Regions from separate parts of the Streptomyces sp. NPDC002076 genome, predicted to be linked through region 1. Evidence: riboswitches for the same ligand, from Rfam matches in the RefSeq annotation. Region 1 holds a riboswitch; each other region holds the start of a gene.
What was found. Region 1 has a riboswitch for cobalamin ahead of ACWCQS_RS11670 (cobalamin biosynthesis protein). Riboswitches for the same ligand answer to the same signal wherever they lie in the genome.

Region 1 (5,846 bases):
AACACTGTGCTCATGCGGGCGCTCCCGGTGGAATGAAAGGCAGTCCTTGCGGCGCGCCCGACTCGATGAGCCGCCAGAGCGCGTCCGTGTCCGCGTGCTGTTCGATCAGGTCGCCGAGCCGGTCGAGCTGCTCCTCGCGCAGCGCGGCGAAGGAGGTGTCCGGCGCGGGCGCGAAGCGGCGGCCCGCGGCGGCGGCCACCTCGCGCAGAAAGGCCCGGCGGAAGCCGTCCGACTCCAGGGAGCCGTGCCAGTGCGTGCCCCAGGTCTGGCCGACCCGGCAGCCGTCGAGGAAGGGTTCGCCGCCGTCGATCGTGGCGACCCCGTGGTGGATCTCGTACCCCTCGACCCGCTCGCCGAGGGCCTCCCCGGACGGCCGGGTCAGGGTCTTCTCGGGGGCGAACCGCACCCGCAGGGGCAGCACACCGAGCCCGGGGACCTCGCCGGCCCGCGACTCGACCTCGTCCTCGATGCGCTCGCCGAGGATCTGGAAGCCGCCACAGATGCCGAGGACGGGCCGCTGCTCGGCGGCCCGCCGGACGACGGCGTCCGCGAGGCCCCGCTCCCGCAGCCACTCCAGCGCCCGGACCGTGCCCCGGGTCCCCGGAATCACCACCAGGTCCGCGTCCGCCAGCTCCTCCGGCCGGTCCACGAACCGCACCACGACCCCCGGTTCGGCGGCCAGGGCGTCGACGTCCGTGAAGTTGGACATCAGCGGGATCGCGCACACGGCGACCCGCAGCACGTCCTCGCCGACGGGCGGGGTCACGGCGGACTCGCGGACCGTGCCCCGCAGCGACACCCGAAGCCCGTCCTCCTCGTCGATGCCGAGCCCGTGCCGGAACGGAAGGACACCGTACGTCCGCCGCCCGGTGAGGTCCCGGAGCATGTCCAACCCCGGCTCCAGCAGCGAGACGTCGCCACGGAACTTGTTCACCAGGAACCCGGCGACCAGTTCCTGGTCCTCCGGCGAGAGCAGGGCGACGGTTCCGAAGAAGGAGGCGAAGACGCCTCCGCGGTCGATGTCCCCGACCACCAGCACGGGCAGCCGCGCGTTCCGCGCGATCCCCATGTTCACGATGTCCGTCCGCCGCAGATTGATCTCCGCAGGCGAGCCCGCGCCCTCACAGATCACCGCGTCATACGTGCCCCGCAACTCGGCCAGGCAGTCCAGCACCGTGCCGAGGAGCCTCTGCTGCCGCCCGCCGTGATAACCGCGTGCGCTCAACTCGCCCACCGGCCTGCCCAGCAGCACCACCTGGCTGCTCTGCTCGCCGCCCGGCTTGAGCAGCACGGGGTTCATCAGCGCGGTCGGCTCGATCCGGCACGCCTGGGCCTGCATGGCCTGGGCCCGCCCGATCTCCGCGCCCTCGCGGGTGACGAACGAGTTGAGCGACATGTTCTGCGCCTTGAACGGCGCGACCTTCACGCCCTGTCGCACCAGCCACCGGCAGATCCCGGCCGTCACGACGCTCTTTCCGGCGTCGGAGGTGGTGCCGGCGACGAGGAGTCCCCCGTTCACTTCCCACGTCCCTTCAGACCCTTGACGCTCTTGACGAGGAGGCGCGCGGCGACCGTGCCGCCGAGCGCGAGCACGCCGACGCGGCGGGAGAGCCGTACGGCCCGGTCGATGTCGGTGACCCGGACGGCCCGGCCGGTGCCCCCGTTCAGCACGGGCCGGTGCTCGACCCGGCCGCCGTAGGAGAGCGTTCCGCCCAGCCGGACGCCGAGAGCGCCCGCGAACGAGGCCTCCACGGGCCCGGCGTTGGGGCTCGGGTGCCGGTGGGCGTCGGCCTTCCAGGCCCGCAGCGCGCCCCGCGGGTCGGGTCCGGCCGCGGCGGCGAGCACGGCAGTCAGCCGGGCCCCCGGCCAGCAGGCCAGGTCGTCCAGCCGGGCGGAGGCCCAGCCGTAGCGCCGGTAGCGGGGGGACCTGTGACCGACCATCGCGTCCAGGGTGTTGACGGCCCGGAACCCCAGCAGCCCGGGCACCCCGGCCACGGCGCCCCACACCAGGGCGCCCACGACGGCGTCGGAGGTGTTCTCGGCGACCGATTCGACCACGGCCCGGGCGATCCCGTCGGCGTCCAGCGCCTGCGGGTCCCGGCCGCACAGATGCGGCAGCCGCGCCCGCGCCGCCTCGACGTCCCCGCACTCCAGGGCGCGCCCGATCGTGCGGGCCTCCCGGGCGAGCGAAGTACCGCCCACGACCGCCCAGGTGGCGGCGGCGGTCAGTGCGACGGAGGCGGCAGGGGAGGGGCGTACGGCGCGTGCGGCCAGCGTGCCGAGTGCGACGGCGCCACCGGCGCACACGACGGTGTGCACGGCGCCCCAGCCGCGGTGGTCGTGCCACAACGCGCGGTCCACGGCGGCGGCCGCACGCCCGAACGCGGCGACCGGATGCCCGCGGCGCGGATCGCCGAGGAGCAGGTCACCGAGAAGGCCGGCGGCGGCGCCGTACGCGTAAGTGCGATCGGCACCCATCGGCTCAGCCGGCCGTGGGTACAGGAGCGGGCCTGGTACTGGTCCTTCGGCAGCCGGGCATGGCGATCTGTGTCCTCACTCAGGGTGTCCGCGCCCTGGTTCGACGAGATTCGGCGGTGAGAGTTCCTGGCTCCCGGGGGTTCTTCCCCGGTGACAGTGGCGGGACCGCGCCGGATTCGCACCGGCTTCCTCTCCTGCCGCCGTACATGGCCTGGGCAGTCCACCACGCGCTCCGAACGGCCGTCAACTTGCCGTTGACCTGCGAGGGGAGAGTGTGCCGATCCCCACATCCTGGGGCGCCCGTGACCCCTGGGCATGGCGAAGGCTCCTCTCCGTCAGGGACGGAGAGGAGCCTTCGGATTGCCCGGTTCGTGCTGCTCGGTCAGGACTTGGAGACGATGAGGTAGATGCCGTACGACACCGCCGCGGCACAGGCGGCGAAGCAGAGGTAGGCGCCGGTGACGGCGAGGGCGGCGGAGTCGCCCTGGGCCGCGGCCTTCTCGCGCCGGGCCAGACCGTTGACGCCGAGGGTGAACAGGGCCACCAGGCCCACCGTGAACACGAGGCTGACGCCGAAGACGGAGCCGAGGGCCGACCAGTCGATCTTCATGGGGTTGCTTCCTTGGTTACCGGTGTGGCCGGGGTCAGACGGTGGCGGCCGGCGGGGCGGCCTCGGGCGCGGCCTCGGCGGCGGCCGGGGAGGGGATCGTGGCCGTCAGGTCCGCGGTGATCGTGCCCGCCGGGGGCGGGGTCACCGCGGCGATGGCGGTGGTCACCACGCCGGCCGGCTCCTCGGGCACGTCGACGACGTTGGTGTGGTCGACGACCTCGCGGCGGGAGATCTTCCAGATCGTGGCGCTCGCGGCGACCAGGAAGACGGCGACGACCGCGGTGCCCCAGTCACCCAGGTCCGTGACGGACTCGGCGCCCGCGCCGACCAGCGCGGCGGCCGGGAGGGTGAGCACCCAGGCGACGGCCATGCGGGTCGCGGTGGACCAGCGGACCACCCCGCCCTTGCGGCCGAGGCCCGCGCCCATCACCGAGCCGGAGACGACATGCGTGGTGGACAGGGAGAAGCCCAGGTGCGAGGAGGCCAGGATGGCGGTCGCGGCGCTGGTCTGGGCGGCGAAGCCCTGGCGCGGCTCCAGCTCGGTCAGGCCCTTGCCCATGGTGCGGATGATCCGCCAGCCGCCGATGTAGGTGCCGAGCGCGATGGCCAGGCCCGCGGAGAGGATGACCCAAGTGGGAGGGTTCGAGCCCGGGGCGATGGCGCCGCCCGCGATCAGCGCGAGGGTGATGATGCCCATCGTCTTCTGGGCGTCGTTGGTGCCGTGCGCGAGGGAGACCAGGCCGGCGGAGGCGATCTGGCCGGCGCGGTAGCCCTTGCGGGTGGCCTCGCCCTCGGCCTTGCCGCCGATGCCGTAGGAGAACCGGGTGGCCAGCATCGAGGCGACGCCTGCCACGATCGGGGCGGCCACCGCGGGGAGCAGCACCTTGGTGACCAGGACGTCACCGTGCACCGCGCCGAAGCCGGCGGAGGCGACGGTGGCGCCGATCAGACCGCCCATCAGGGCGTGCGAGGAGCTGGAGGGCAGGCCCACCAGCCAGGTCAGCAGGTTCCAGAGGATCGCGCCGACCAGGGCGGCGAAGATGACCTCGGGACGGATGCCGGTCTCGTCGACGAGACCCTTGGAGATCGTGTTGGCGACCTCCACGGAGAGGAAGGCGCCCACCAGATTGAGGGCGGCGGACATGGCCACCGCGATCTTGGGCTTCAGGGCGCCTGTCGAGATGGCGGTCGCCATCGCGTTGGCGGTGTCGTGGAAACCGTTCGTGAAATCGAACGCGAGAGCGGTTACTACCACTATCGCGAGGATCAGCGAGAAGCTTTCCATTTACCCAGGCAATCGTTCGAGGTCATTGGCTGGATGACCGTAGGCAACCTGAGTGAACAAAAGGTGAACTGGGGTGGGCGTCAGAGTGTCCAGGGAGGGAGTTCGAGGTTCCGCTCGGCTCCGGCGGCCCAGGCGCCCCTTGGCTACCAGCCCCGGGCGAAGGTCCGCAGCCGGCTCGCGGACCCGTTGAAGAGATTCTGGTCACCCGGCAGCCGGCCGTCCGCGTCGAACTGCCAGAACATCCAGTGCCGCCAACCACCCGGCAGCGGCCCCGGCCGTGAGGTGCCGTGCCGGGCGATCCACAGGGCGTGGCTCCCGGCGAAGGCATGGCTGTTGCCGGTGCAGAGCCGCCACCACTCGGTCGTCGTGTAGATCACCGGACGGCGGCCGGTCTCCAGCTCGATCTCGTCGCTGAAGGACCGGATCCAGCGGACCATCCGCGTCCTGTCCAGTCCGTAGCACTCGTCCTTCTTGCTGTACGGGTTGTCCTCGATGTCCAGCGCGGGCGGCAGGGTCCGGCCGTCCGCCACCCAGTCCCCGCCGTTCCGCACGAAGTACTCGGCCTGCCGGGCGCCGGAGGACCTGTCCGGCCGGGCGAAGTGGTACGCGCCCCGGTACAGGCCCGCCTCGCGCGCGCCGTCGTACTGCTGGGAGAAGTAGGGGTTGCGGTAGTCCGTGGACTCGGTCGCCTTGACGTAGACGAACCGCGCGCCCGTCGACCGGGCGGTCGCCCAGTCGACGGGCTTCTGGTGGGACGAGACGTCGTGTCCCCGGGGCAGGCCCGAGGCCGCCGGTGCCGAAGGATCGGCCGCCGCGGACGCGGTGCCCGTGAGGGCGAGCGCCGCCATGGCCGCCGCGAGGGCACCGGCGCGGTGACGGAGAGGGGTGCGTTTGTCGGCCATGTGTCTCCCCGGGTCGGCGGACGAGAGAACGTCCCGTGGGCAAGGGAGACCATTGAAGGTCCGCTGATCGCCGAATCAGCGCCTCTTCACGGCGATTCACCTGGTCTTTCGCCCGTTCGGGGGCATGCGCTTCCGGCCGGAGGCGACCGTCCGTCCCTCCTCCCGTGGGCCCGGCTGGCAGGATCGCGGCATGGCTGGACAGCGGCGGGACATGGAACAGGAACGGATCTGGGCGGAACTGGTCGCGACGGCACGGCGGACGGTGGCCGACGGGCTGGTGGTCGGCACCTCCGGGAACGTCTCGGCGCGCGTGGGCGACCTCGTCCTGGTCACCCCGTCGGGCGTGCCGTACGACCGGCTCACCCCGGACGACATCACCGGCGTCGACCTCACCGGACGCCAGGTGCTCGGCACGCTGGTGCCGACCAGCGAGCTGCCCATGCACCTCGCCGTCTACCGCACCACCGACGCCCGCGCGATCGTCCACACCCACGCCGTGCACGCGACGGCGGTCTCCACCCTCGTGCCCGAACTCCCGCTCGTCCACTACATGGCGGCAGCCCTGGGCGGC
Region 2 (5,846 bases), on a different contig from region 1:
CTGATCGCCTTCGTCAAGGACACGCTGATCTACATCGTCATCGCGGTGGCGATCATCTACATCCCGATCAAGCTGGGCGGCTTCGACGACATCTTCGCCAAGGCGGGCCAGGCGTTCAGCCAGGTCAACCCGGCGACGGGCAAGCCGCGCGGCGCGCTCGTGCCCCCGGAGGCCGGACAGTGGACGTACGCCACCCTGGCCCTGGGCTCCGCCCTCGCGCTCTTCATGTACCCGCACTCGATCACCGCGACCCTGTCCTCCAGGAGCCGTAACGTGATCCGCCGCAACACCACGATCCTGCCGCTGTACTCCCTGATGCTCGGCCTGCTCGCGCTGCTGGGCTTCATGGCGATCGCGGCCGGGGTCAAGGTCACCAACGGCCAGCTGGCCATCCCCCAGCTGTTCGAGGACATGTTCCCGGACTGGTTCGCGGGCGTGGCCTTCGCGGCGATCGGCATCGGTGCCCTGGTCCCCGCGGCGATCATGTCGATCGCGGCGGCGAACCTCTTCACCCGCAACATCTACAAGGACTTCATCAAGCCGGACGCCACGCCGAAGCAGGAGGCCCAGGTCTCCAAGATCGTCTCCCTGCTGGTGAAGGTCGGCGCCCTGGTCTTCGTCCTCACCATGGACAAGACGGTGGCGATCAACTTCCAGCTCCTGGGCGGCATCTGGATCCTGCAGACCTTCCCGGCCCTGGTCGGCGGCCTGTTCACCCGCTGGTTCCACCGATGGGCGCTGCTGGCCGGCTGGGCGGTCGGCATGGCGTACGGCACGGTCGCCGCGTACGGCGTCGCCTCCCCGACCCAGAAGCACTTCGGCGGCTCGGCGAAGGAGATTCCCGGCATCGGCGAGATCGGCTACATCGGCCTCACGGCCTTCGTCCTCAACGTCGTGGTCACCGTGGTCCTCACCGTCGTCCTGAAGGCCGTGAAGGCCCCCGAGGGCGTCGACGAGACCAAGCCGGAGGACTACACGGCGGACGCGGGCGACCCGGGGGTGCAGGTGGAACTGCCGCCGGCGACGGCGGGCGCCGGTCACTGAGCGACCGCCGTACGACGGGCCGCCGGAGGAAATCCGGCGGCCCGTTGTCGTATCGCTCCGGCAGACTCGACGCCATGGACATCGTGATCCGGCAGGTAACCCCGGAAGAGTACGACGCCCTCGGCGAGATCACCGCCCAGGCCTACCTCCAGGACGGTCTCCTCGACTTCGGGGAGAGTGACTGGTATCTGGGCGAACTGAGAGACGTGGCCAAGCGAGCGGCCGCGGCACAGGTGCTCGTGGCCGTCCGGGACGGCGCCCTCCTCGGCGGAGTCACCTTCGTGCCGTCCCCCGGGCCCATGGCCGACATCGCCCGGCCCGGAGAGGCCGAGATCCGCATGCTGGCGGTCGCGCACGCGGGCCGGGGACAGGGTGCCGGCGAGGCGCTCGTCCGGGCCTGCGTCGACCGCGCACGGGCCACGGAGGCCTGCACGGCCCTCGTCCTGTCCACCCAGCGCACCATGCACGCCGCCCACCGCATCTACGAGCGCCTGGGGTTCGTCCGCGTCCCCGAACGCGACTGGAACCCGCTCCCGGAACTCGCCGACATCACTCTCCTCACCTACGAGTTGACGCTCTGACACCGTCACGACACAACATCTGGGGGTGACACGACAGCCCGGCACTAGATGTATGCTCATGCTCGCTGTCGCCGCAGGGGAATCCGGTGCGAATCCGGAACTGTCCCGCAACGGTGTACTTGTGCGCGTCTGCGCTCAGGAGTCAGTCCGAGGACCTGCCGGCAGCGCACCCGGCCGTCCGGTTCGGGTGCCCTGAGACGTCCGGGCCTCGTGGGATGGGCCGGTGGACGCGACGCCGTGCGCGCTCGTGGCTGCCCCCTGCCCTCCACAAGGCCCCCGTGCCGAGCGAGGGAGAGCCCCCACGTGACCATCGCGCCAGCAGATCCGGCTTCAGCCACCGGCCTGGAGACCGACGGTCCCGGTGCCGCGCTGCTGCGGACCCTGACCGAGCTGACCGCCGACCTCCCCGACGCCGACCCCGGCCGGGTCGCCGCCGCCGCGCTGCGCGGCCGGTCCGCCCGGGCCGACGAGGCGGAGTTGCGCGAGCTGGCCACCGAGGCCGCCGCCGGGCTCATCTCCGAGGACCCCGCCTACTCCCGGCTGGCCGCCCGGCTGCTGACCATCTCCATCCGCGCCGAGGCCGCCTCGCAGGGCGTGACGTCCTTCACCGGATCCGTGGCCGTGGGGCACCGCGAGGGGCTCATCGCCGACCGCACCGCCGAGTTCGTACGGCTGCACGCCGAACGGCTCGACGCGCTGATCGACCGCGACGCCGACGACCGCTTCGGCTACTTCGGGCTGCGGACGCTCCACAGCCGCTATCTCCTGCGGCACCCGATCACCCGCAAGGTCATCGAGACGCCCCAGCACTTCATGCTGCGGGTCGCGAGCGGCCTGGCCGAGGACGACACGACCCGTTCCGTGGACGAAGTGGCCGCGCTCTACGGGCTCATGAGCAGGCTCGACTACCTCCCGTCCTCCCCCACGCTCTTCAACTCCGGCACGCGGCACCCGCAGATGTCGTCCTGCTACCTCCTCGACTCCCCGCTGGACGAGCTGGACTCCATCTACGACCGCTACCACCAGGTGGCCCGGCTCTCCAAGCACGCCGGCGGCATCGGTCTGTCGTACTCCCGGATCCGCAGCCGGGGTTCGCTGATCCGCGGTACCAACGGGCACTCCAACGGCATCGTGCCGTTCCTGAAGACCCTGGACGCCTCGGTGGCCGCCGTGAACCAGGGCGGCCGGCGCAAGGGCGCGGCCGCGGTCTACCTGGAGACCTGGCACTCCGACATCGAGGAGTTCCTGGAGCTGCGGGACAACACCGGTGAGGACGCCCGCCGTACGCACAACCTGAACCTCGCGCACTGGATCCCGGACGAGTTCATGCGCCGGGTCAACGCCGACGGGCAGTGGTCGCTGTTCTCCCCGTCGGACGTGCCGGAGCTGGTGGACCTGTGGGGCGAGGAGTTCGAGGCCGCGTACCGCAAGGCGGAGGAAAAGGGCCTTGCGAAGAAGACCATGCCGGCCCGTGAGCTGTACGGCCGGATGATGCGCACCCTCGCGCAGACCGGCAACGGCTGGATGACCTTCAAGGACGCGGCCAACCGCACCGCCAACCAGACGGCCCTGCCGGGGCACGTGGTCCACTCCTCCAACCTCTGCACGGAGATCCTGGAGGTCACGGACGACGGGGAGACCGCGGTCTGCAACCTGGGGTCCGTCAACCTGGGTGCGTTTGTCGACATGACGACTGGCGACCTCGACTGGCAGCGGCTGGACGAGACCGTCCGTACCGCCGTCACCTTCCTCGACCGCGTGGTCGACATCAACTTCTATCCGACCGAGCAGGCGGGTCGGTCGAACGCCAAGTGGCGTCCCGTCGGTCTCGGCGCGATGGGTCTGCAGGACGTCTTCTTCAAGCTGCGCCTGCCCTTCGACTCGCCTCAGGCCAAGGCCCTGTCCACGCGGATCGCCGAGCGGATCATGCTCGCCGCGTACGAGGCCTCCGCCGACCTGGCCGAGCGCAACGGCCCGCTGCCGGCCTGGGAGAAGACCCGTACGGCCCAGGGCGTGCTGCACCCCGACCACTACGGTGTCGAGCTGTCCTGGCCGGAGCGCTGGGCGGCGCTGCGCGGCCGTATCGCCGAGGTCGGCATGCGCAACTCCCTGCTGCTGGCCATCGCGCCCACCGCCACCATCGCCTCCATCGCGGGCGTCTACGAGTGCATCGAGCCGCAGGTGTCGAACCTGTTCAAGCGCGAGACGCTGTCCGGTGAGTTCCTGCAGGTCAACTCCTACCTGGTGCAGGACCTGAAGGAGCTGGGCGTCTGGGACGCCCGCACCCGTGAGGCGCTGCGGGACAGCAACGGCTCGGTGCAGGACTTCGCGTGGATCCCGGCCGACGTACGGGCGCTGTACCGCACGGCGTGGGAGATCCCGCAGCGGGGCCTGATCGACATGGCGGCGGCCCGCACGCCGTTCCTGGACCAGTCGCAGTCCCTGAACCTGTTCATGGAGACGCCGACCATCGGCAAGCTCTCCTCGATGTACGCGTACGCCTGGAAGTCGGGCCTGAAGACGACGTACTACCTGCGCTCCCGCCCGGCGACCCGCATCGCCCGCGCCGCCCAGGCGCAGACCCCCGCCGGCATCCCCGTCCAGCAGGTCGCCGACCCCGACGCGGTCGCCTGCTCCCTTGAGAACCCCGAGTCCTGCGAGGCATGCCAGTAATGTCCAACCGTCCCCAGAACCTTCTCGACCCGGGCTTCGAACTCACCCTGCGCCCCATGCGCTACCCGGACTTCTACGAGCGCTACCGCGACGCGATCAAGAACACCTGGCACGTCGAGGAGGTCGACCTCCACTCGGACGTCGCCGACCTCGCGAAGCTGACGCCCGAGGAGCAGCACCTCATCGGCCGCCTGGTCGCCTTCTTCGCGACCGGTGACTCGATCGTCGCCAACAACCTGGTGCTGACGCTGTACAAGCACATCAACTCTCCCGAGGCGCGGCTCTACTTGAGCCGTCAGCTCTTCGAGGAGGCCGTGCACGTCCAGTTCTATCTGACGCTCCTGGACACCTACCTGCCCGACCCGGACGACCGCGCGGCGGCCTTCGCCGCGGTGGAGAACATCCCCTCCATCCGCGAGAAGGCCGGGTTCTGCTTCAAGTGGATCAACGAGGTCGAGAAGCTCGAGCGGCTGGAGACGAAGGCCGACCGCCGTCGCTTCCTGCTCAACCTGATCTGCTTCGCCGCGTGCATCGAGGGCCTGTTCTTCTACGGCGCGTTCGCGTACGTCTACTGGTTCCGCAGCCGGGGTCTGCTGCACGGTCTGGCGACCGGCACCAACTGGGTGTTCCGCGACGAGACGATGCACATGTCCTTCGCCTTCGACGTGGTCGACACCGTCCGCAAGGAGGAGCCGGAGCTGTTCGACGAGGAGCTGGGGCAGCAGGTCACCGACATGCTGAGGGAGGCCGTCGAGGCCGAGCTGCAGTTCGCGCGCGACCTGTGCGGCGACGGCCTGCCGGGCATGAACACCGAGTCGATGCGGCAGTACCTGGAGTGCGTCGCCGACCAGCGCCTCAGCCGCCTGGGGTTCGCCCCGGTGTACGGCTCGGAGAACCCGTTCTCCTTCATGGAGCTGCAGGGCGTCCAGGAGCTGACGAACTTCTTCGAGCGCCGCCCGTCGGCGTACCAGGTCGCGGTGGAGGGCACCGTCGACCTGGACGAAGACTTCTGACCGGCCGTTCAGACGGGGTGGGCCGCGCCGTGGTGCCTACGGGTCCGGCTCGGCCGCCTCGCCTCCTTCTCCCCCTTCGGCTTCGTCGCCTCTTCTCGCTGTGACCTACTGATCTGGCGGTCGATCATCCTGTCGTGCGCGATACCGATCACCGCCGGGAGGATCAGCAGGCCCAGGATCCCGATCACGGCGATCATTCCGAGCAGTCCTTCTGTCTGTGATGTGGTCATAGACATCACTGTCGCGCCGAATGCTCCTTACCGGGAGTGGCAGGACTGCCGCACACCCTCGAATTACTGCCACCGGCGAGGCAGACTGGCAGCATGCTGCAGAACGTGGCCGCCGTGCTGCTCGACGGCGTGAACCCCTTCGAGATGGCCGTCGTCTGCGAGGTCTTCGGCACCGACCGCAGTGACGAGGGACTGCCGGTGTACGACTTCGCGGTCGCCTCGGCCGAGGGCCCGGTGCTGCGCTCCAACGCGGGATTCACCCTGCAGGTCGAGCACGGCCTGGAGCGCCTGGAGGCGGCCGATCT
Region 3 (5,846 bases), on a different contig from region 1:
AGGGTCCAGCGGCGGGCGTCGCCCTCCATCGGCAACACGACGATGACGGTTTCCAACGGCGGGCAGCCCGGTTCGGTGCAGGCGAGCTGGCGGATCAGGACGGCGGTGTCGTCGTCGAGATCGAGCAGGGCACGCACGGCCTCTTTCAGCTCGCGCAGCTGCGGACTGGGCTCCGGAGGCCAGCGGCGAGCTCCCAGTGGCATGGCTGTTCCTCTCCTTCATCTCCGTCCCCGGACGGCCGGCCTCCGTCGGTGTGGGGCAGACAGTCGGCGCAGACGCCGGTGAGTTCGACGGTGTGCTCCACCGCGGTGAAGCCGGTCGCGGCGGCGATCCGGCCCGCCCACTCCTCGACGACCTCGGAGTCCACCGGCCGGCTGCGACCGCAGTCGCGGCACATCAGGTAGTGGCGGTGCCCGTCGGCCGGACGCAGCCGGTAGAGCCGCCCGCCGGTCTCGTCGCGTACGACGTCCACGCCGCCGTCCACCTCCAGCTCACGCAGGGCGCGGTAGACGGTGGTCAGGCCGATCGAGTGGTCGCCGGCCACCAGAAGGGCGTACAACTCCTGGGCCGATACGAAGTCCTGGCAGGCCGCGAGTATCCGCGTGACCGCCTTGCGTTGTCGGGTCATCCGGCCGCCCATGGCGCATCACCCCCTATGGCTCGTGCCGGGTCGGCACGCTCCACCGTAGATGGAAATGAAATCCATGTCCATATGAACGCTCAGTCATGTGTGACTGGGCGGCATCGCCTGGGTTCAGCAGTGCTGCCGGAGCAATCAGACGGCAATGGCCCGCCGCACCTGCGCGGGTACGGCGGGCCATGGGGCGGGGCGAGTCAGGGCTGGCCCTCCGTGCGGGCCCGGGTCCAGGCGGCCTCGCGCAGGAGCCGCAGGCCGTTGAGGCCGACGATGACGGTCGAGCCCTCGTGGCCGAGGACGCCGAGGGGCAGGGGGAGGGTGGCGGTGAGGTCCCAGACGACCAGGCCGGAGATGAACACGGCGGCGATGGCCAGGTTCTGCATGATCAGGCGGCGGGCCCGGCGGGAGAGGGCGATGACGGCGGGCACGGTTGCCAGTTCGTCGCGCACGATCACCGCGTCGGGGGTCTCCAGGGCGAGGTCCGAACCGGCTCGGCCCATGGCGATGCCGGTGTGGGCGGCGGCCAGGGCGGGCGCGTCGTTGACGCCTTCCCCACGACCTGGACCTTGCGGCCGGCCTGCTCCAGTTCCCTGCACTGCTCTCATCGCCGCAGCGATTCGGTCGTCCGTGTGCGCTACCCGCTGGACGAGTGGATTGCCTTCCTCGACTTCGTCCAGGCAGAGCCCGCCCGCTTTCCGTAGTGGCGTCGTCAGCCGGCGTCGGCGGTGTGGGTACCCCAGCGTTCCTCGACCCTGGCCAGCCGCCAGTAGGCGATGGCCACGGCCCAGACGACCACGAACAGGCCGACGATGACGTAGCCGACGTTGTCCAGGTCCAGGCCCGAGATCCATCCGCTGACGCCATCGCTCAGCCCGAGCTTGTCGTGCAGGACGCCGACCAGTTCGATCGTGCCGACGAAGAAGGCGACGGCGATGGACAGGCCGGTGATCGTGAGGTTGTAAAACACCTTGCGGACGGGGTTGGAGAACGCCCACTGGTAGGCGAAGTTCATGAAGGTGCCGTCGAGCGTGTCGAACAGACTCATGCCGGCGGCGAAGAGTAGGGGCAGGCACAGGACCGCGTACCAGGGGAGGCCGGCGGCGGCGCCGTTGCCGGCCAGGGCGAGGAGCAACACCTCGGTCGAGGTGTCGAAACCGATGCCGAAGACGAAACCGAGCGGGAACATCTGGCCGGGCCGGCGGACGGACCTGGTGAGCCGGCCCAGGATGCGGTTCATGAAGCCGCGCGAGTCGAGGTGGGCTTCCAACTCGGCCTCGTCGTACTGGCCGTTCCGCATGGCCCTGAAGACGCGGGCGATGCCGAACAGCGCCACGAGGTTGAGCGCGGCGATGAGGTACAGGAAGCCGCCGGAGACCGTGGTGCCGACGGTGCCGAGGACCTGGTGGGTCCGGGAGCTGTCGTTCATCAGGGTGCCGGCGAGCTTGGCGCCGCCGGCGACCAGCGCCGCCATGACGACGACCACGCTGGAGTGGCCGAGCGCGAACCAGAAGCCCACCGACACCGGCCGTTTGCCGTCGGCCATCAACTTGCGGGTGGTGTTGTCGATCGCGGCGATGTGGTCGGCGTCGAAGGCGTGCCGCATGCCGAGGGTGTAGGCCGTGATGCCGAGACCCACCCCGAACGCCTTGGTTCCGACCTCGTAGTGGCGCGGGACCACGAGCAGGAAGAGGATCCCGAAGGCGACCACGTGCAAGGCGACGATCACGGCCAGGAGGCCGGCGGTTCGGAGGGTATCCTCGCGCCGCCAGCGGAAGGATGGGGAGACGGCAGTTTCGGGCACGCCTTCGGGCATGGTCATTCGGTCACGCTCCAGCACCTCGTGGATCAGCTTCGTGCTGCCGTGGCCGGTCTCCTGGCTGACGGGTCATCGCGCCCGCCCCTGCCTTCCCGGCCGCGAGGCCAGTGGCAATGCATGGGGCGGGAACTCCCCGATCACAGTGGCGAGGGCCGCTCCGGACTGAGCCCCTGAGGGACTGTCACCGGTCTTCCCGAACACCACGGCCCGCTCACCCTAGAAGGCCGGAGGCCGAGGCTGCAAGGCTGCATAAGTGTGCAGGTATTGAGGCGGCATTTCGTGGACTGCGATGATGGGTCCATGCATCTCGTCCCCGCGGAGCGCGCCGGGCAGCGCACCATCGACGGCCATCGGGTCTGCGACGCCATCGCCGCCGTCGGCGAGCCGGAGCGTGTACGCGCCTGGGCCGACCGCTTCTCGCTGCTCTCGGATCCCGGGCGCCTGGCCCTGCTGCTCGCCCTTCACGAGGCCGCTCCCATCGCCGTCTCCGACCTGGCCGTCGCCACCGGCATGAGGGACACCGCCGTGTCCCAGGCCCTGCGCCTGCTGCGAACCGCAGGCATCGTCCACGGCGAGAAGGACGGCCGAATCGTGCGCTACCGGCTGGTCGAGGGCCCGATGGCCGCACTGCTCGAACAGTGCGTGTCCCGAGAAGCATGACGAGACCCGCGGCCGCACGCGATCGCGGCAAGCGTCGCGCGACGCTCCCGCGCAGGTGCGGCCGCTCGGTTCAGGCGTGTGCGTGCCCGGTACGACGGCGTGTGACCCAGCCGAGGACCATGTCCACCGCGAGGAAGCCGGCGAGCGGGATCCCTAGCAGCGGGACGTAGTAGCCGACGACGGCGACCACCGCGACGCAGGGCACCAGCACGTACACCGGCACCTGCCGCCAGGCACCGCGGGGAATCGGGCGGCCGAAGGCGGAGCCGCGGCCGCGCTGCCACCACATGCGGTAGCCCCAGAGGATGAGGAGGACCAGGGCCAGGGCGAGGCCGGCCAGCGCGATCTGGTTCACGAGGCCGAACAGGGTGCCGGTGTGGGCGTCGATGCCCCACCGGGTCAGTTTGGCCAGCACCGGGTAGCCGGAGAAGCGCAGGACGTCGGTGACCTTGCCGGTGGCCGGGTAGACGGCGATCGAGTCCTGCTTCTCCGGCCAGCTGCGTTGGATCTGCCGTACGACATAGGCGGAGGAGGAGTCCGCGGGCGGCACGATTTCGACCGGATCGGACAGGCCCTCGGCGCGGGCCGTCTTCGGGACGGCGTCGAGACCCACGTCGGACCGTGCGCCGGAGTGCGAGCCCCTCTCCATGCCATTCATGTCCATGCCCGCCATGGAGCCGTGTCCCTCGTGCCCGCTGCCCACCGTCGCGGTGACGGACGGCGTGGACTGGCCGGGGGCTTCGCGGATGTCGCCGATGTGCGCTCCGGCGTAGGTGGACCAGGTCAGAGCCGGTCGCCGACAGGAAGAGCAGCCCGCCGGCCGCCCACACACCCACCGTGCCGTGCAGGGTCAGGGAGCGCCGCCGCCCCGTGGCGCCGCGCACCTTGCGGCGGGCGCGGCGCCGACCGAACCACAGCACCAGCCCGCCACCCGTGATCACCCAGAGCCAACTGGCGGCGAACGCGCTGTACAGGCGGCCGGAGTCGCCCAGGTGCAGCTCGCGGTGGAACTCGTCGATCCAGGTGCGCAGCGGCAGGGCGCCGGTGGAGCCGTACTGCTCCAGGGCGCCGCGCACCTTGCCGGTGTAGGGGTCCACGAACACGGCGAGGGTGTGGTCGGCGGCTATGCCCTTGACACCGGACAGCAGCACGCGGGTGGTCGCATCGGGCTGCGGTGACGGCCGCACGGCGGAGATGGTGCCCTCGGGGTGGGCCTTGCGGGCGGCCTTCACCTGCTGGGAGATCGGCAGCTTGTGGTCGCCGACCGGGACGGTCAGTTCGTGGGCGTACACGATCTTCTCGGCCTGGAACGAGCCCGCGTACAGCAGTCCGGTGACCGCCGTGACGAGCAGGAACGGCGCGACGAACACGCCCGCGTAGAAGTGCAGGCGCAGCACCAGCGGGCGCAGCGCGCGAAGGGCCCAGGGAGCCGAGGCCGAAACAGGGCCCGGGGCCGACTCACCGGCATCGCCGGCCGTGCGGGGTGGGACGGTGATGGGCGGTTCGACGGACATGGGGACTGCTCCTGGGGCGTACGGGTGTCACGTCAGCTGTCGGCTGAGCGGAACGGTGAGTTCCGTGCCGTTGGTGTGATGTGGAACACCCGGTCGGTCGCGAGGGTCGGCGGCCCGGCGCCGTGCAGCGACTGGAACAGGGAGTCGCCCATGCGGGCCGCCTTCGCGTTGCCCTGCGACGGTCGGTCAGGCGATGCCGTCCAGCTTGCCTGCCTTGGCGTCGGCGACGATCGAGGAGAACTGGTCGGCGCTCATCCGGACCTGCTGGCCGAAGTCGTCGGTCAGGACGATGCGGCGGTCGGTGGGGGCGCCCGGGTCGACGAACAGCTGGGGACAGCCGCAGTTGCAGTTGCCGCAGAACGTGGCGACGGGTTCCAGCCCGCTGGTGTCGGTCATGCTGATCCACCTCCGTGGGATGGGGTTGCGGCACTCCGGCGTCCGGACGGAACGGACGGAACGGACGGACCGGTGGGTGGCCGCGGGGGACTGCCCCGGGGATACCCGTCGCGGATGCGGCGGACGCGCGACCCCGTCGTGTGCAGGGGGCGTGGAGGCGGCGGGTGTGCGCCCCTGCTCCCTGGAGTGCTATCGGTGCTTCGATTTCGCCATGGTGGCTGGGAACTGAACGGCACTCGCGTCCGACTCGTAAGGAGGGGGCAGGTCGACCAGGTATGAGTCCGTGGGTGGTGATGCGTGTGCCTGGGCCGGGGGAGAGATCCTTTGGGCGCGTGGCAGCATCAGGTGCCGTGAGTGTGTCCCTGGCGGTGCGGAGCGTGCGCGCGGCGGTGTTCGCCGTGCTGTGCGTGCTGCTCGCTGCCGGAGGGCATGCCATGGCCACGGGCATGGCGCCGTCGGTGTGGGTGCAGGCCGCTGGGTGCGTGCCGGTCTTCGCGGTCGGCTGTCTGCTGGGTGGCCGTGAGCGGTCGCTGGCCGCCATCGGCACGGGGACTCTGGCTGCCCAGGGCGGGTTGCACCTTGTCTTCCACGCCGCCGAGCCCCATCGCGCCGTGATGGTCATGCACGGCATGCGGATGGTCCAACCGCCCCATGCACTGACACCGCACGCCACCGCCGCGCATGCCGGGGCGGCTCTGCTGCTGACCTGGTGGCTGCGGCGTGGTGAGGTGGCACTGTGGTCGCTGCTGCGGTGGGCGGTCGCGTTCGTGCCGGGGCTTGCCGCCTGGTGGCAGGTGGCCGGCGGGGCGTGGAGCGCGCCGAC
Region 4 (5,846 bases), on a different contig from region 1:
CGAGATCGAGACGCACGCCGTCGGGATTCCTCAGCCTCGCGTCGGAGTACCAGGAGCCATCCGCCTCCGGGTGCGGCCCGACCACCCCTACGCGTCCCTTGCCGTACGGCGCGACGACAGCGGCGGCCGTGCCGTTGTCGTACCTGGCGAGTACGGACGCGTCGGCACCGTCGGCGAGCACGAAGTACGGCCCGTCCTGGAAGTACATGTGGCGCCGCTTGCCCTTCCGGGTCACCGGCACGACCGTGTCCTTCTCGTCATGGACCGAGGCGCGCGGTGAGGTGATGTACTCGGCGGTGTCACCGGGCAGCAGGCCGAACCCCGGATCCCTCCCGGCCAGATAGCCGCCCATGCAGAATCCGAGGTAGCGGCCGCCCGCCCGCGTCCAGTCACGGATCGCCCCGGCGGCACCCTTCAGCTCCTCCCAGGTGCCGTCGACATCGTCGTTGCCGCCGGGCTGTGCGTAGACGTCGGCGTCCGCCAGACCGGCCGCGGTCAGGGGGACGTCCTCGTCGGGGCCGACGTAGGCGACCGTGAACGGACGCGGGGCCTTCCTCAGCAGCGCGGCGACCGACTCGGCACATCCGTCACAGGCCGCGGGTCCCCGGTAGACCAACGCCAGCAGCGGGTCGGCCGCCCGCGGGGAGGAACCCGTCCCGGCGCAGGCGGTGGCCGTGCCGGTGAGCAGGGTCGCGGCCGCGGCGGGAAGGACCCGGCCGAGCAGTCGGCGCCGGTCGATGGAGGGAACGGGAGGTATCACGTGCCGCCGCCTGTTCTTCCGGGGGAACCGAGCACCCATGATCGCCAGTCCGCACGGTGCGCCGCGAATCCCCGGTTGATCCTCTCGTCAGCCGGATCTTGTGCGTCGTTCGCCGATGCTGGTAGCTCTGAACCACGTGACCAGCCGAGTTCTTCTCCTCTCCCCCGCCATGAGCGCGTCACTGCGGCAGGCCCGCTTCGACGACGGTGGCTCGATCGACGGCAGCGGAGCGGCACGTGCCCGCTCGGCGGCCGCGGCCCTGCCCGCCGCGGCCCGTGTCCTCACCTCCCCCGGCGTGCGCTGCCGGGAGACGGCCGCGGCACTGGGCCTCGACGGTGTGCCGGTACCGGAGTTGGCGGGTCTCGACGTGGGCCGCTGGCGCGGGCGCACCCTGGAGGAGGTGGGGGCCGCCGAGCCGGAGGCGGTGGGCCGCTGGCTCTCCGACCCCGAGTGCGCACCGCACGGGGGTGAGTCCGTGCGGGACCTGTGCCGGCGGGTCGCGCGGTGGCTGGCCGGCGCACAGGACCTGACGGGTCGTACGCTCGCCGTCGTCGAGCCGGAGGTGGTGCGGGCGGCGGTCGTCGACGCACTGGACCTGCCCGCAGCGCTCTTCTGGCGCCTCGACGTGCCGCCGCTGACCCTGACCGAACTCAGCGGCCGGGCCGGGCGGTGGAATCTGCGTCTGGGATCTCCGCTTGGCACGCCGACGCCGGAGGCTGACTAGGCAAGGAGGACGGCCGAAGGCCCGGCGGACGGTTCCGCCGGGCCCTGCTGCCGTACGCGAGGAGTCAGTGCGCGGCCGGAACCGCTCGCCGCTTCGCGGCCGTCGCCGGCTTGGGGTTCAGCAGCCGTTCGGCCAACTCACCGAAGACCAGGCCGAATCCGGCCCACAGGGTGGTCTGGATCGCCAGTGCCGAGAGCCGGAAGCGCCACAGCAGGGTGGCCGGGAAGCCCTTGGGCACCTCGTTGACGACGGGCAGGAACTGGTACGCCAGGCCGATCACGACGGTGAACGCGACCACCGCGGCCACCGTGGCCCACCAGGTGCCCAGGCGCGGCGCGAGCCGTTTGCCCAGGAGGGTGGCGGCGACCGCCAGCAGGACGCCGAGCAGCATCATCAGGAAGTACAGGGTGGTCCGCTTGCCGATGGTGTCGGGGTTGCCGACCGACGGCGGGTTGGCCGGGTACTTCAGGAACGGCACGACGTACACGGCGAGCAGCGCGCAGCCCGACAGCAGCAGTGCCGTGGCGCGCGGGCCGAAGCGCCCCACGCGGCCGAGGGCGAAGCTGAAGGCGAGCGCGGCGATGCCGCCGAAGGCGACCCCGTAGACGAGGACACCGGTGGCGAGGCCGGCGGTCGACTGCAGGGAGCGGGAGACGGTCTCCATCTCGTGCTCGTGGGAGTGGGCCTGCTCGAAGCTGATCGCCTTGTCGACGTTCGGCTCACCGAGCACGTAGGCCACGACCAGGGCGAGCACGCCGGCCGCGAGGCCGGCGAGCATGCCCCGCACGAGAAGGTTCCGTACGGTTGCGGAGTTCATGGGCGCGCGGTGTTCGTCGCGTCAGTGGCAGGGGAAGCCCAGCAGGTGGCGCGCGTCGTGCACCCACTCGTGGACGTCCGTGCCGTTGAACACGGAGGTGGCGCCCTGCTCGGCGCCGACGAAGTAGAGCAGGATCAGCATGAGGATGCCGAAGAAGACCGCCCAGGGAGCAATCGCCTTCAGCGGCAGCTTGGCGGGAACGACGGGGGTGGTGGCTGTCGGCTGGGCGACGGTCTGCGCCATGGCAGGACCTCCTCTGGGAGTTCGCGTCCCATCTCGGTGGTGCACAGGACGACGACCACGGGTCTGACTCACGAGCCCCTTGCGGGTCCCGCATACAGTGGCGCGACCGTGCCGGATTCTCACCGGCTTCCGTTTCGCCGTCGTCGATATCGGACCGACCGTACCGCGCCAGACGCGCATGGCCAAGACCGCCTCCCTGCCAAGTGATCTCCCTCTCCACCAGGTGTGTTCGCGCGCCAGACACGTGGCAGGAAAGAGGCTGGGCGGGATGATCACCGGTCTGGTAGCTTGCAGTTGACCGTGATCAAGGCCGAGGAGGTGAGACCCATGAAGGCTGTATTCGTGTGGGTGCTCCCCCTCGTCGTCACGGTCGGGCGATCGACGTAGGTGTCGCCGGGAGCGCCTCGACAACCAGGCACTCCCGAAAGGCAACACACCATGACATCTTTGAAGTTCATCGCCGAGTCGTCCGTCAACGGCATGATCGAACGCGACTTCACCGTGGGCGAGGTCCCCGGTGTCCTCTGGTCCCCCGCCTCCGGCGCGGACCGTGCGCCCCTGGTCCTGATGGGCCACGGCGGCGGCAACCACAAGAAGCATCCGGCGATGGCCGGTCGTGCCCAACTCCTGGTGAACGGCTGCGGCTTCCATGTCGCGGTCATCGACGCGCCGGGTCACGGCGACCGGCCGCGCACGGCACACGACGAGCAGGAGATCGCGGAGCTGTTCCGGGCGAGGGCGGCGGGCGAGCCGGAAGGCCCGATCGTCGTCCGCTACAACGCCCATCTGGCGGAGCTCGCCGTGCCCGAGTGGCAGGCGACGCTGGACGCCCTCCAGGAGCTTCCGGAAATCGGCGCCGACGGGCCGGTCGGCTACTTCGGCATCAACATGGGCACCGCGATCGGCGTGCCGCTGGTGGCGGTCGAACCCAGGATCACCGCCGCGGTCTTCGGTCAGCACTGGCCCGACGTCCTGGCGGAGAAGGCGAAGCAGATCACCGTCCCGATCGAGTACGACATGCAGTGGGACGACGAACACATCCCGCGCGAGGCCAGTCTGGCGCTGTTCGACGCCTTTGCCTCGACGGAGAAGACCCTGCACGCCAACGCGGGCAGGCACAAGGAGCTGCCCCGGTTCGAGGCCGCCAGCGCGGTCCGGTTCTTCGCCCGGCACCTCGGCCGAACGGCCAACGTGCCGGCCTGACATGAGCGGTGGCGGCGCCCGGCCTGCCGGTCGGGCGCCGTTGCCGTGACCCCGGGTCGGGGCTGTGCGTCCTTGTGCGGCCCCGAGCCGTCAGGCCGTGCGGGCTACCGCGTCGGTGAGCAGCCTTTCGAGTTCCGGGCGACCCGGTCGCGGGGCTGCACGCTGTGCTGGGCGCGGCACATGGCGATGGCGCCCTCGACGGACGCCACGACGAGGGACGCGAGACCGGGCGCCCGGTCGGATCGACGCCGTGCGCCGCGAGCGCCTCGCTCAGCAGCCGGTGCCAGTCCTCGAACACTCCGGCGGCGGCGACCGGAGCCGACGGGATCTCCTGAGAGACGGGACCGCCGCCGGGACGCCTAGGCCGTGAACCCTCCTTCAGTCTCGGGCTGTGCGGGCCGGGCCTGGATGCCGGGGCGGAACTTCGGGACACGGAGGGTGATCTTCGTACCCGCTCCGACACCGGTCTCGATGACGAGGCCGTGGTCGTCGCCGTAGACCTGGCGCAGCCGGCGGTCGACGTTGTTCAGGCCGATGCCGGTGGCGGGTCCTGCCGTGCCGCGCAGGATGGCGCGCAGGCGTTCCGGTTCCATGCCGATGCCGTCGTCCTCGATGACGACCCGGGCCTCGGTGCCCTCGTCCTCGGCGATGATCGTGACGCCGATGCGCTCCGCGGACCCCTCCAGACCGTGTTTGAGGGCGTTCTCGACGAGCGGCTGCAGGCAGAGGAAAGGCAGTGTCACGGGCAGCACCTCGGGGGCGATGCGCAGGGTGACCGTGAGCCGACGGCCGAAGCGGGCACGGGCGAGTTCCAGGTACTGCTCGATGGAGCGCAACTCCTCGGCGAGGGTGGTGAAGTCGCCGCCGCGGCGGAAGGAGTAACGGGTGAAGTCGGCGAATTCCTGAAGGAGTTCACGGGCGCGCTCGGGGTCGGTGCGGACGAAGGAGGCGATGCTCGCGAGGGAGTTGTAGATGAAGTGCGGGGAGATCTGGGCGCGCAGGGCCCGGACCTCGGCTTCGTGGGCGCTGGTGCGGGCCCGGTCGAGCCCGGCGAGTTCGAGTTCCAGGGAGAGCCGGCGGACCGCTTCCTCGCCGGCGCGGACGAGAGCGGTGGACTCGTCGGCGGCGAGCAGGACGAGGGCGCCGGGGGTGCCGCCGTCGGCGGGGAGCGGCACCAGGGCGCCCCAGCGGACGGGGCAGCCGGTGTCGTCACAGGGCAGCGGGAAGGTCCGGGCGCGGGACGGGTGGGTGAGCTGTGCCGTCAGCTGCGCGCGGTGGTGTTCGGCGGCGCCGTCCCAAGCGAGCACGGCGGTGTCGTCGGTGAGGGCGAGGGCGGGGGTGCCGAGCAGGGGGCGCAGCCTGCGGACCGTCTTTCGAGCCGTGACCGGGGTGAGCCCGGCGCGCAGGGGTGCCGCGGCGAGCGCGGCGGTGTGCAGGGCATGGGCCAGGGCGCGCGACGCCCCCTCGCTGTCGGGCGAGTGCTCCTGCTGCCGGCGCGCCGCCCCGTGCCCGAGGGCGGCACCGAGCACGAACAGCGCGAACGCGGCGAGAGCGAGCGCCGCGGTACCGAGGACGGTCATGGGCGACGGGGGTTCGGGGCGGCGGGGCGGCTGGTGGAGTGCCGGGGGACGCAGCCGAGCGCCGAGCGCCTGCCGGAACGACCGACACGCAGTGCGGGACGGCCGGTGCGTCCTACGGCGTCCTGGTCCTTGTCGCTGGTGTGCACAACGGCTCCTCGGTCAGGTCGTCGCCGGTTCGGGGCGGGAGGGGGCCGGGGGTTCGGGGAGGTGAAGACGGGCCATGGTCGAGGCGGTGCCGGGTGGGACACGGCTGCGGGTGGCCAGGGAGATCAGGACCATGGTGGCGAAGCCCACGGGGACGGACCACACCGCGGGCCACGCCAGCAGGGTGTGCAGCCAGCCGGAGCGGGCGCCGCCGACGATGGTGGCCGTCACCGCGGTGAACGCCGAGCCGCCGCCGAGGACGAGCCCGGCGATCGCGCCCGGCGGGGTCAGTCCGCGCCACCAGATGCCGAGCACGAGCAGCGGGCAGAAGGAGGAAGCGGAGACGGCGAAGGCGAGTCCGACCGCGTCCGCCAC

Region 2: linked by a shared signal. The riboswitch ahead of ACWCQS_RS00420 (ribonucleoside-diphosphate reductase subunit alpha) and the one ahead of ACWCQS_RS11670 (cobalamin biosynthesis protein) in region 1 are both predicted to bind cobalamin.
Region 3: linked by a shared signal. The riboswitch ahead of ACWCQS_RS37825 (HoxN/HupN/NixA family nickel/cobalt transporter) and the one ahead of ACWCQS_RS11670 (cobalamin biosynthesis protein) in region 1 are both predicted to bind cobalamin.
Region 4: linked by a shared signal. The riboswitch ahead of ACWCQS_RS43335 (CbtB domain-containing protein) and the one ahead of ACWCQS_RS11670 (cobalamin biosynthesis protein) in region 1 are both predicted to bind cobalamin.

Annotation. Positions count from the first base shown of each region.
Region 1 is NZ_JBSFDI010000004.1:431,416-437,261, forward strand. Features, by position in the region: gene cobN (cobaltochelatase subunit CobN) at 1-14, opposite strand, end outside; gene ACWCQS_RS11665 (cobyric acid synthase) at 11-1,519, opposite strand; gene ACWCQS_RS11670 (cobalamin biosynthesis protein) at 1,516-2,478, opposite strand; cobalamin riboswitch at 2,579-2,719, opposite strand; gene ACWCQS_RS11675 (hypothetical protein) at 2,861-3,088, opposite strand; gene ACWCQS_RS11680 (anion permease) at 3,123-4,373, opposite strand; gene ACWCQS_RS11685 (lysozyme) at 4,517-5,275, opposite strand; gene ACWCQS_RS11690 (class II aldolase/adducin family protein) at 5,466-5,846, shown strand, end outside.
Region 2 is NZ_JBSFDI010000001.1:87,092-92,937, forward strand. Features, by position in the region: gene mctP (monocarboxylate uptake permease MctP) at 1-1,044, shown strand, start outside; gene ACWCQS_RS00415 (GNAT family N-acetyltransferase) at 1,119-1,625, shown strand; cobalamin riboswitch at 1,678-1,802, shown strand; gene ACWCQS_RS00420 (ribonucleoside-diphosphate reductase subunit alpha) at 1,929-4,298, shown strand; gene ACWCQS_RS00425 (ribonucleotide-diphosphate reductase subunit beta) at 4,298-5,311, shown strand; gene ACWCQS_RS00430 (hypothetical protein) at 5,320-5,541, opposite strand; gene ACWCQS_RS00435 (GlxA family transcriptional regulator) at 5,635-5,846, shown strand, end outside.
Region 3 is NZ_JBSFDI010000025.1:112,249-118,094, forward strand. Features, by position in the region: gene ACWCQS_RS37810 (CobW family GTP-binding protein) at 1-203, opposite strand, end outside; gene ACWCQS_RS37815 (Fur family transcriptional regulator) at 146-628, opposite strand; partial or broken gene ACWCQS_RS37820 (heavy metal translocating P-type ATPase) at 835-1,229, opposite strand; gene ACWCQS_RS37825 (HoxN/HupN/NixA family nickel/cobalt transporter) at 1,347-2,456, opposite strand; cobalamin riboswitch at 2,484-2,704, opposite strand; gene ACWCQS_RS37830 (ArsR/SmtB family transcription factor) at 2,754-3,113, shown strand; partial or broken gene ACWCQS_RS37835 (PepSY-associated TM helix domain-containing protein) at 3,184-4,627, opposite strand; gene ACWCQS_RS37840 (hypothetical protein) at 4,814-5,023, opposite strand; gene ACWCQS_RS37845 (hypothetical protein) at 5,374-5,846, shown strand, end outside.
Region 4 is NZ_JBSFDI010000038.1:24,693-30,538, reverse strand. Features, by position in the region: gene ACWCQS_RS43350 (BPL-N domain-containing protein) at 1-760, opposite strand, end outside; gene ACWCQS_RS43345 (histidine phosphatase family protein) at 897-1,484, shown strand; gene ACWCQS_RS43340 (CbtA family protein) at 1,549-2,301, opposite strand; gene ACWCQS_RS43335 (CbtB domain-containing protein) at 2,323-2,544, opposite strand; cobalamin riboswitch at 2,581-2,719, opposite strand; gene ACWCQS_RS43330 (alpha/beta hydrolase) at 2,983-3,747, shown strand; gene ACWCQS_RS43325 (hypothetical protein) at 3,852-3,956, opposite strand; gene ACWCQS_RS43320 (sensor histidine kinase) at 4,107-5,327, opposite strand; gene ACWCQS_RS43315 (sodium/solute symporter) at 5,487-5,846, opposite strand, start outside.